2 regions of the Streptococcus periodonticum genome follow, and region 1 is predicted to be linked to the other one. Evidence: predicted binding sites of a transcription regulator. Region 1 holds the regulator's gene; the other holds the start of a gene.
What was found. The regulator CtsR, encoded in region 1, represses protease genes until heat stress. The targets are predictions, from matches to a motif close to TTGGTCAAAAAAGGTCAAANA.

Region 1 (5,912 bases):
TCCTTGCTTGATTGCGGTAAATGAGATCTTCTCGAACAGAGAATCCTAATTTCTCCCAAAATTGATTTCCTTCTGTGTTTCTTTTGAAAACAACCAAGGCAACCTTATGAATTTTTAAATCATCTAGGACGGTTAAAACTATCTCAACCATCTGTCTTGCAATCCCTCTCCTGCGATAGTTCGGATGAACAGCTGTATGGTAGATATAGGCTCTTCGTCCGTCCGAACCAACTAAAATCACTCCGATAATCGTTTGATTTTCTACTGCCACCAGACAAGTTTGAGGATTTCTCTGCAAAAACCGAGCAATTCCCTCTTTTGAATCATCTAAATCATTCAATCCCATGCCTGCACACGACGACCACAGTTGATAAACCTGATCATAATCCGCTTCTATCATTTCACGAATGTTCATCTTTTAAGTCCTTATCTATCCCTGAACGTTTCAAGGAAAAACTCATAGCACTTCAAACTTCAGCTGCCCAGCTTTGACACCGACTTTCAAGCTTTGTCCCGTTTTTAGCTCACCTGCTAAAAGTAATTCGGATAAATGGTCTTCCACCCGAGTTTGTAGAATTCGACGCAATGGCCTTGCTCCCATTTCAGGGTCATAACCTTCTTTAGCCAGAAGTTTCAAAGCACTAGGTTGGAATTTAAGCTCAATTCCTTTTTCAGCAAGACTGACAATGAGTGGTTTCACCATAATTTTTACCACTTCCTGCATATCTTCGCTAGTCAGACTATGGAAAACAACCTTTTCATCAATCCGGTTGATAAATTCCGGACGATAACTTTTCTTGAGCTCTTCCATCATCCGTTTTTCCATGCTTTCATGATCAAAGCGGGCATCACGCGCTCCAAAACCAACCGTCTTATCATCCCGCAAACTTGTCGCACCAAGATTGCTGGTCATAATGATAATGGTATTGGAAAAATCCACCTTGCGTCCCTTACTGTCGGTCAGCACCCCGTCATCTAAGACTTGGAGAAGCACATTGAAAATATCAGGGTGAGCTTTTTCCACCTCGTCAAAGAGGAGAACAGAGTAAGGACGATTGCGAACTTTTTCAGTCAATTCGCCCCCTTCTTCATAACCAACATAACCTGGAGGCGCTCCATTAAGGCGACTGGCAGCAAATTTTTCCATGTATTCACTCATATCAAAACGAATGAGTGCTGTTTCATCATCAAAGAGAACTTCCGCCAAAGCCTTAGCCAGTTCGGTCTTTCCGACCCCGGTTGGACCCAAGAACATAAAGGAACCGATGGGACGTTTGCTGGTGCGGATGCCGGATTGATTGCGCCGAATCGCTCGACTGATAGCAGAAATTGCTTCATTTTGCCCAATGACCCGTTTGTGCAACTCCTTTTCTAAATGGAGGTATTTCTTCGCATCTGTTTGCGTTAACTTTTGCACAGGAATTCCCGATAAACCGCTGAGTGTTACCAAAATATCCTCATCTTTAACCTTTAGTTTGTAGACAATTGGCTGGCTTTCTTTCTCCAACAAAGTGCCAACCTTTTTCCAATCGCCTGCCATTAAAGCCTCGTCTGCTGCACTCAATTCTGCTTTTACATGATTTTGCGGACCTTTATTTTGTACCGTTGCAGCAGCTTCATCTAGCAAATCAATCGCCGAGTCAGGAAGATGTTTGCTTGTTAGATAACGATGAGCATACTTAACAGCCGTCTCAATCGCTGAATCTGTAATCACCACCTTGTGGTGTTCTTCATAGCTTTTCTTGAGCCCCTGTAAAATCGCAATACTATCAGCTACCGTAGGCTCTTCAATAGTAACCTTGGCAAATCGCCGTGAAAGAGCCGCATCTTTTTCAATATATTTCTGGTACTCTTCTTGTGTCGTTGCGCCGACCGTTCTAAGTGTTCCTCTAGCCAAAGCTGGCTTGAGAATGTTCGCTGCATCTAATGTCGAATCAATCCCACTGCCAGAACCCATAATAGTATGAAGCTCATCAATAAAGAGAATCACATGCCCGTCTGCTTCAATATCATTGATAATATTGTTCATCCGCTCTTCAAAATCACCGCGAAAACGAGTCCCAGCTACCACATTCATCAAATCCAGCTCCAGAACTCTCATCTTTGCAAGCTCATTTGGAACCTGACCAGCAGCCACACGCTGCGCCAAACCAAGGGCCAGTGCTGTTTTCCCAACTCCTGCATCTCCAACCAACACTGGATTATTTTTCGTCTTGCGACTTAAAATCTGAAGCATACGAGAAATCTCTTTATCACGTCCGACAACCGGTTCTAAAAGACCAGCACGAGCCATTTCGGTTAAATCACGGGTATAATCTTCTAGTCCGCCACTGGTAGAAGGAGGCATCCCCATCATATTGGCCATCGTTTGTTTCGCTGCAGCAGTATTTTTATTTAAATGGCGAATAGCCTTTATATCTTCTTTACCCCAGCTAGCCTTATGCTCTAAGTTTTTCCGAAGATCAGTCATGCGCAAAACGCCTTCTTTATCCTCATAGCTAAATCCTGTAAATTCAAGGAGACGTGCCGCCAAACTTCCTCGGTCAAATAGCATAGCTAACAACACATGCTCTGTCCCAAGATTCTTAGCATGCACAGCCTCTGCAATTCGCTCAGCTGTTAAAAACAACACTTTCATACGATGAGAAAATGGCCAAATGGTAAAGCTTCCTTCTTGTTGATAAATCTTTCCTGTGATATGAAAGGCTGCTTTCTCAAAATCATCAATTTCAAGCGGATAATCATTTAAAACAGAACCCGCAACACTATAAGGATTATTCGCCATGGCAATCAACAAATGCCAAGACTCTAAATAATCTGTTTCAAAATGGCTTGCTAGCAGCTGCGCCGACTCAATACTTTCTGTCAAAGCTTTTGAATATTTCATATATTAATTTTTCCCTTTTCTATCAACTTGTTGTAAAATTTTCTTTAACATCCGCGCACGAATCTGTGCAGCATTTACTCCCAATACCCTGTCTGTTGTCGTCGCTAAAAGAAGATTCCCTTCTCTTTCCGTCATGATTTTTTCATCAAACAATAGCTGAATGATATCTGTAAAGACCTGTTGACTAATCTGCTCGCCAACGCTATGCAGCAAATCACAAAGCAGCTCATGATGATTGGAAAACTCAATCCGACCAATCCGAATGTAGCCGCCTCCACCACGCTTGCTTTCAACAACATAGCCACGACTTTCCGTAAAACGTGTCTTGATAACATAATTTATCTGACTTGGAACAACCTGAAAAACATCCGCAATTTCACTGCGCTTCAACTCTGCAATCCCAGCTTGAGCTAAAAGCGCTTTGATATATTCCTCAATACTGTCTGACGTATTCTTATGGCTCATGACAACCCTTTCTTCCAGTTCTTTCTTTTGCTCCATAAATGAGCAACTGACATTGACTATCTTTGACTAATATTATACCGAAAATCTCTTATTTTTGAAAGAAAAAGACCTAAATGAAAAACTGAAAAGTCTGATTATTCAAGCAAGTGAAAAAGCTTATAGAATAGGAATAATTCGAGTGTAAACGCTTGCCTTTTAATTTTAAAGCGTTATAATATAGATGAAAATTTGACGATAATAATAAAAGGAGGCCAAATGAATGAAAATGGATTGGTTCAAATATACACGTCATGTACTGGTTTGGTTGGTTTCAACTTTATTCTTTTTTACAATTATTTCTGCTGACTATGTAGATGTTCAAGTCGCCACATTAGTCGCTTGTTTATTTGCCCCGTTTTTATTTGAACCGTCTTCAATAAAACCCAAAACAAAATGGACAATTGATTTAGCCATCGTTGTTACCAGTATTTTTGCTATTCTTTTTACACAAACTTATCGAATTGCTTTCACCTACTCCGAAATTACCTATCTACTAATTTCTTTAATCGTTTTAATCTTTGTAGACTCTGTGATTTCTCACAAGGGATTCACGAAAAAAATTGTAAAATAATCGCAGACACTATTAGAAAAGGCTAGAGAGTTATATCAGCTCTCTAACCTTTTTATTTATGATTTAAACACTAACTATTGATTGCCTTAGTTTTGTCCAAGAGCAGCAGCCATAGTTGCAGCTACTTCTGATTCAAAATCATTGGCAGCTTTTTCAATACCGTCACCTACTTCAATTGACAAAGAACCCTTAAAAGTCCACTAGATTTATCTAGTGGACTTTACTCGATCTATCTGATGATAGAATTACGCCTTCTTCTTTAACAAGTAAGCAGCTCCACTTAAGGTGAACAGACCTGCAAGTAATGCAAAGAATGAATTTTGACTACCTGTTGAAGGGAGAATTTTCTTCTTCGACTTCTCTGGTGTACTTGGTGGGGTTTGTGGAATTTGTGGCTTCTCTGGTGTATGACGATTCGTGATATTCATACCATCTACCTTCGCTGTGTAACCTTCTGGTACCGAAACTTCTTCCACCGTATAAGTGATTTCCTTACCTGCTTCATATTTGGCAAGTTTTTCAAAGCTATACTTCCAACCAGTTGCTTCACTTACTGTTGCTACTTTGCCTGTATCTTTACCATTTGCAAGCAATTTCACTTGAATCTCTTTTGGACGAAGACCATCTTTATCATTTTCGTCTTCCCAAGTCTTTTGACCGCTGACTGAAGTAGTAGCTGGAATGTGGTTATTAGTCAGATTCATACCATTTGGTTCAGATGTATAGCCTTCTGGCACTTTTACTTCCTTAACAGAGTAAACAATTTCTTTGCCATCCTTGTAACGATCCAAACCTTCAAAGCTGTATTTCCATCCAGTTGCTGCACTCGCTGTCGCCATTTTGCCAGTATCTTTGCCATCTGCCAATAAACGTACTTTGATTTCAGTAGGACGAATATTATCTTGGTTATTGGCGTCATTCCAAGTCTTTTGACCCGTTAAGTTTACCTTTTCTGGTGTACGCTTGTTGGTAATTGTGTATTTGCCATCTTGAGATTTTTCAACTATTGGCTTTTCGTAAGATTCTACGGCAACTTCTTTGACATCATATTTGATTTCTTGACCATTCTCATACTTCGGTAATGGTTTTGACTCAAAGGCCCAACCTTTTTCTTCTGAAGTTTCAATTTCATCAACGATTTCTTTGCCTTTCAGAATTTGGACCTTCACTGTAGCTGTTCGTTTGCCATCTTGGTTGTTAGCATCTTCCCAGACTTTCTTACCAGAAATAACGATTGTTTCTGGTTCATGGGTGTTTGTGATTTCTTGACCCTTGATAGATGTTTCATATCCTGCTACAGCATCTTCCTTGACAGAATAGACAATTTCTTGACCTGCTTCGTATTTTGGAAGATTAGTAAAGGTATGTTTCCAAACATTGCCATTCGCTGGGTCTGCTTCAGCGACTTTGATATCATATTTCTCAACTTCAGTGGTCACACCGCCAACTGTCTTCATCAAATGAACCGTGATATGATCTGGACGTTTGCCGTCTTGGTTGTTGTTATCATTCCAAGTTTTCGTCACTTGATAATCAATCATTTTTGGTGTGTATTTGTTGGTAATATTGAAATCATTGATTTCGCTAGTATATTCAGAAACTACTTCTTCGGTCAGGCTATATTTAATAACCTTGCCTGCTTTGAATTTAGGAAGTTTAGTAAATACTGTAGACCACGTTCCGTCAGCTGCCGCTTTCACTTCTTTGGAAGCTACTTTTTCACCATCTGCCAAGAGATTAACCGTAATATATTTCGGACGTTTACCATCTTGGTTATTAGCGTCATCCCAGTTCTTCGTTGCTTTAATATCAATTGTTTCTGGTGTGTATTTATTGGTAATAGTAAAGCCTGTTTTAGCATCTCCGCTGATTTCAGTTGTATAACCAGCTACTGAACTCACTTCAACTACTTTGTAATCAATCGGAGCTCCGCCTTTATCTGCATCTAAA
Region 2 (5,912 bases), 330 kb from region 1:
GAGATTGGAATTCGATGATACCGTCAAAGCGGTTCATAAATTCTGGACTGAAGAAGTTGCCTAATTCACCGAGAACAGAGTTAGTCCGTCCTTCGCGTGTTGCTCCAAAACCAACATTTGCTTCAACTTTGCCAGTACCGGCGTTTGAAGTCATGATGATAATTGTATCTTTAAAGCTAACTGTGCGCCCTTGTCCGTCTGTCAGACGTCCATCGTCAAGAACTTGCAGGAACATGTGCATAACATCTGGGTGAGCTTTTTCTATTTCATCAAGTAAAATGAGAGAATAAGGATTACGACGTACACGTTCTGTTAATTGTCCAGCTTCTTCGTAGCCAACGTAACCTGGAGGCGCTCCGACGAGTTTTGCTACGCTATGTTTTTCCATATACTCACTCATATCAAAACGAATCATGCTGTCAGCTGAACCAAAGAGCTCAATCGCTAGTTGTTTAGAAAGTTCTGTTTTGCCGACACCGGTTGGCCCAACAAAAAGGAAAGAACCAATTGGTCGGTCTGGTGTACCTAGTCCAACTCGATTACGGCGAATGGCCTTCGCAATTTTATCAACAGCATCATCTTGGCCAATGACATGAGCTTTCAAATCATCGGCTAGACTAATCAGTTGCGATTGTTCCTTTTCTTTTAAGTCACCAACTGGGATATTTGTTTTTTGCTCAATGATATGTTCAATGGTTTTTTCACTAATGATAGGCGTGTCTTGGTTTACCATTTTATTTTGCTGCATTTCTTTGTATTTAGCAATTTGGTCACGGAAATAAGCAGCTTTTTCAAAATCCTCATCACGAGTAGCTTGTGCCTTGAGGTTTTCAGCTTCTACCAATCGTTGATCAATGACTTTTGGATCGACAAAGTTAAGTGTCAGATTCATCTTAGAGCCTGCTTCGTCTAGCAAGTCAATGGCCTTATCAGGCAAGAAGCGATCTTGGATATAACGATTGGACAAGACAGCTGCCGCTTCAATGGCATCGTCTGTGTATTTGACGTGGTGATAGTCTTCGTATTTCTTTTGAATACCTTTGAGGATAGTGATCGTTTCTTCAACTGTTGGTTCATCAACTTTTACAGGCTGCATACGGCGTTCCAGTGCAGCATCTTTTTCGATAATCCGGTATTCATTGAGAGTTGTGGCACCGACTAATTGGAGTTCACCGCGAGCAAGTGCTGGTTTTAGGATATTTCCAGCATCCATATTTCCATCGCCAGCAGAACCAGCTCCAACAATTTCGTGAATTTCATCAATGAATAATATAACATCTTGTCGAGAGCGAATTTCGTTCATGAGTTTTTGCATTCGCTCTTCAAATTGACCACGGATTCCAGTCCCTTGAACCAAACTAACGACATCTAAACGGATGACTTCTTTTCCTTGAAGTTTATGTGGAACATCACCGTCCACAATCTTCTGTGCCAAGCCTTCTACAACAGCTGTTTTACCGACACCGGGCTCTCCTATGAGGACTGGATTGTTCTTTGTTCGACGGTTGAGAATTTCAATGACGCGGACGATTTCCTCATCACGACCGATCACGGGGTCAATTTCACCGCGCCGAGCAAATTCGGTTACATTGATACCAAATTCTTCTAGGAGTCCTTTTGGCTGTTGCGGAGTTTGCTGGCGTGCACCCCCACCTTGATTGGAACCGTAACCTCCATTGCCGTAACCACCTCCAGATTGAGTCGGAGGGGTCTGCGGTTCTTGATGATTTTGAAAATTCCCTAGATTGTTAAAGAAATCATCAAAAGGGTCTAAATTGTTTTGATTATTCATATTGGTCATTCCACGAAATAAGGCATTGTTTGGGTCTGTTTTCATGATTTGATAACAATTTTGACAGAGGTCAACTTGGTGTTGTTTTCCATTCACATTCGTGTAAAGATGAATGGTAGATTCATTTATTTTACAATTTTGACAAAGCATGTGCTACCTCTTTCTTTTAAAATTTGTTTGAATAATACCAATTGGTCAATAATAGTCAAATTTCTTAGTTTTATTATAGCAGTATTCTAAAACATTGCAAGAATAAAGTGTTAAAAGACAGATTTTTGTACTGAAGCGTTTTATTTTGTGTTAAATTTATCAAAAACAGGGCTTTTACTGGTATTTCATCTTTCATTTGTGGTAAAATAGTAACGTATAAATGAATAGGAGAAGGAAAATGGAATCACATTTAGTAAGAATTATCAATCGTTTAGATGCTATGACAAAAGATGGCGGCAATTTGAAACGCAATTTTGAGCGTGACGGAGTTGTTGTAGCAGAAGTAGCTTATAGCTATGACGAAGAAAATGGCTCAGTATTCACTCTTCGTGATGTAGCAGCGCGTGAAACTTACACATTTGACAGCATTGATTTGATTGCTATGGAAATTTATGAATTGTTGTATTAATTTGCTAGTCTCTAATAAGATATCCTCTAGGCACCTGCTTAGGGGGTATTTAATTTGCAATAATTTTTGCCTATCTACCTTAGAATTGTCAGAAATTCTTAGAAAAAAGTGGTATACTAATAATGATAGTAAGCATATTTCTTGACAAACAGAAAAGGAGAGAGTATGGATTTATCTCAAATGAAATTAGTAACAGAATATGAAATTGTCGGAATTGATTTAGAGGAAGCGAGCGTCCGTCATTTAGCAGATTTAGGGATTAAGATAGGAAGTTTTATTCAAATCATTTCAAAAACAAATGATACAGCCATTCTCTTAGTTCGAGCTGCGAGGATTGCCTTGGATAATTCTATTTTGAAAAAGCTGGATGTTGTTCTGAAAGATAGCAACTGCTCAGCTCTTCCTTTATCTGAGTTAATTGTTGGAGATGTGGCATACATTGAAGCAATTCATGCGGATGGTGCTTTAAAACGGAGGCTGATGGATATGGGTTTGACGAAAAACACAAAAGTTCAGTTGCAGAAAGTCGCACCATTAGGTGATCCATTAGAAATTAAGTTGAGAGGTTACGATTTGACGTTGAGAAAGTTAGAAGCGAGTCTGGTTAGTGTTGTGAAAAGCGAAAAGGGAGCAAAAGGATGAAAGAATTAGCGCTTGCGGGAAATCCGAATAGTGGAAAGACCAGTTTATTTAACATTCTAACCGGTAGTAGCCAGCATGTGGGAAATTGGCCTGGTGTCACTGTCGAGAAGAAAAGTGGTCTGTTTCGTAAAAATAAAGATATTATTATTCAAGATCTACCGGGAATTTACTCGTTGTCGCCTTATACTTCTGAAGAAGTGATTAGTAGAAATTATCTTTTAAGCGGTAATGCAGACGGGATTTTGGATGTAGTTGACGCAACCAATTTGGAACGAAATCTATACTTGAGCTTGCAATTGATTGAGACGGGGATTCCGGTTGTGCTGGCTTTAAATATGAGCGATGTCGTTGAAAAACAAGGAAAATGGATTGATACGACTAAATTAAGTTATCAACTAGGTGTGCCAGTCGTTGCGACCAGTGCTTTGAAAAAGACTGGGATTGACCAAGTCATGCAGAAGGTCTTACGAGAAATGGAGCGCACGGATGAAACGCTCTATCCTGTTTACGACAGTCATTTTGAAGCGGCCTTGTCAGAAATTATCCGCATTTTAGGAAATGCAGTGCCTCAAAAACAGGCTCGGTTTTATGCCATTAAGCTTTTTGAACGCGATAAAGAATTATCTGAACAGCTGGTATTGTCTGATTTTCAAAAAACAGAGATTGAAGATGCGATTAGGATTACGGAGGAAATCTACACTGAAGACGCAGAGACCATTGTTGTTAATGCGCGCTATGAGTTTATTGAGTCAGCAGTCAAAATGGCGCTGCAAGCCGATGTTACTAAATTAAGTTTGTCAGATAAGATTGACCGTATTGTGACCAATCGTTATTTAGCTTTACCAATCTTTGCGCTTGTTATGTGGTTGGTGTATTTCCTCTCTATTCAAACGATTGGAACGATGGGAACGGATTGGACAAACGATGTTCTCTTTGGAGAATGGATTCCAAATGGTGTTAAATCATTGCTAGAGCAATTAGCTGTAGCTGACTGGCTTCAATCTTTAATCATTGATGGGATTATCGCAGGCTGCGGAGCTGTGCTAGGCTTTGTGCCTCAGATTTTTGTCTTGTTTATCTGCTTGGGCTTCTTGGAAGACATCGGCTATATGAGCCGGATTGCCTTTGTGATGGATCGAATCTTTCGGCGGTTTGGTTTATCTGGAAAATCCTTTATCCCCATGTTGATTTCGACGGGGTGTGGCGTTCCTGGTGTCATGGCGAGTAGAACCATTGAAAATGAACGTGACCGTAGAATTACCATTATGACAACAACCTTTATGCCTTGTTCTGCCAAGTTGCCGATTATTTCCTTGATTGCGGGAGCTTTCTTCCCCGGCAATCCTTGGATTGCACCAAGTGCTTATTTTGTCGGAATGGGAGCGATTGTCTTATCAGGGATTGCTTTGAAAAAGACAGCGAGTCTCGGTGGAGCAGTAGCGCCCTTTATCATGGAGTTGCCGAGTTACCACCTGCCACAAGTCAAAACGGTTTTGCGCTATGCTGGTCAAAAGGCTTTGAGCTTCATTAGGCGTGCTGGAACGATTATCTTTGTGACCAATATATTCATTTGGTTTGCTAGTTCCTATAACTTTGGCTTGCAGGCGGTTGAGACGGAAGATAGTATCTTAGCGGCATTAGGAAAGGGGCTAGCTTGGATCTTTAGCCCTCTTGGCTTTGGCAATTGGCGAGCAACGGTTGCGGCTATTACGGGATTGTTGGCTAAGGAAACGGTGATTTCTACTTTTGGAATCTTGTATAAAGTGACAGACGCGACAGAGACCACCAAAGAGTTGTGGACCAATCTCCAACAGCATTATACGGCACTTTCCGCTTACTCATTCCTTGTCTTTAATCTACTCTGCGCTCCTTGTTTTGCAGCGATTGGTGCTATTCATCGGGAAATGGGAAATGCTAAATGGACGTGGATTGCTATTTCATTTCAAACCCTACTGGCTTATAATGTCAGCCTTGTGATTTACCAATTTGGTCAAGTTTTGCTGTACGGAAAAGGAATATCTCCTGTGACTGTCTTTGCTCTGCTCGTTGTAGCAGCGGGTCTCTATTTCATCTTTAGAAAACCGCACAAAGAAAAAGTAGAGGTTATCACTTTAGATAGTCTGGCACAGCAAACAGTATAGGAGAAACCATGTCAACGATTATTGTATTTATCATCATTTTAGTTTTAGCAGGTGCAGCGATGCATCATATCATTAAGGGAAAAGGAAACTGTGGCGATTGCGACTGCCAATGTGAAATCAAAGAAAAAATGAGACAAAAATAAAGAGAAAACTAAAAATATGACAGAGGTTGTCAGGTCATTTGTTGTATGATTTATTAAAAAAGGAGAACACAACATGGTAAGACCTACTAGCAAGACTGAGTTGATCAGTGCAGCGACGCAGCAATATGCAAAGCTGCAGTCATTGATTTCCCAATTAACAGAAGAAGAGTTAAAGACTCCATTTGATTTTTCAAAAGATGAAAAAAAGAAAGAGGCGCATTGGAAGAGGGATAAAAACCTCAGAGATGTTCTCATTCATCTTTATGAGTGGCAGCAATTGCTTTTGGATTGGGTGCATTCCAATCAAAATGGTGTCGAAAAATCGTTTTTGCCAGCACCTTATAATTGGAGAAGCTATGGTGAGATGAATGTGGCATTTTGGCAAAAACATCAACAGACACCGCTAGAAAAAGCAATCAAGTTGCTTCATCAATCACAGGAAAAAGTGCTAACCCTGGCTGAAACCTTTACAAATGAAGAGCTGTTTTCAAAGAGCGTTTATAAATGGGTTGGTGGGAGTACCCTTGGCTCCTACTTTGTCAGCTGCACATCGAGTCACTACGACTGGGCCATGA

Region 2: a site for CtsR is predicted at 1,984-2,004, ahead of EHW89_RS06640 (ATP-dependent Clp protease ATP-binding subunit). Genes of this name have one in related genera too.

Annotation. Positions count from the first base shown of each region.
Region 1 is NZ_CP034543.1:1,691,059-1,696,970, forward strand. Features, by position in the region: gene EHW89_RS08250 (GNAT family N-acetyltransferase) at 1-415, opposite strand, end outside; gene EHW89_RS08255 (ATP-dependent Clp protease ATP-binding subunit) at 458-2,887, opposite strand; gene EHW89_RS08260 (CtsR family transcriptional regulator) at 2,891-3,352, opposite strand; gene EHW89_RS08265 (hypothetical protein) at 3,612-3,962, shown strand; gene EHW89_RS08270 (Cna B-type domain-containing protein) at 4,208-5,912, opposite strand, start outside.
Region 2 is NZ_CP034543.1:1,361,742-1,367,653, reverse strand. Features, by position in the region: gene EHW89_RS06640 (ATP-dependent Clp protease ATP-binding subunit) at 1-1,942, opposite strand, end outside; gene EHW89_RS06635 (DUF1797 family protein) at 2,181-2,411, shown strand; gene EHW89_RS06630 (FeoA family protein) at 2,577-3,053, shown strand; gene feoB (ferrous iron transport protein B) at 3,050-5,194, shown strand; gene EHW89_RS06620 (FeoB-associated Cys-rich membrane protein) at 5,203-5,337, shown strand; gene EHW89_RS06615 (ClbS/DfsB family four-helix bundle protein) at 5,411-5,912, shown strand, end outside.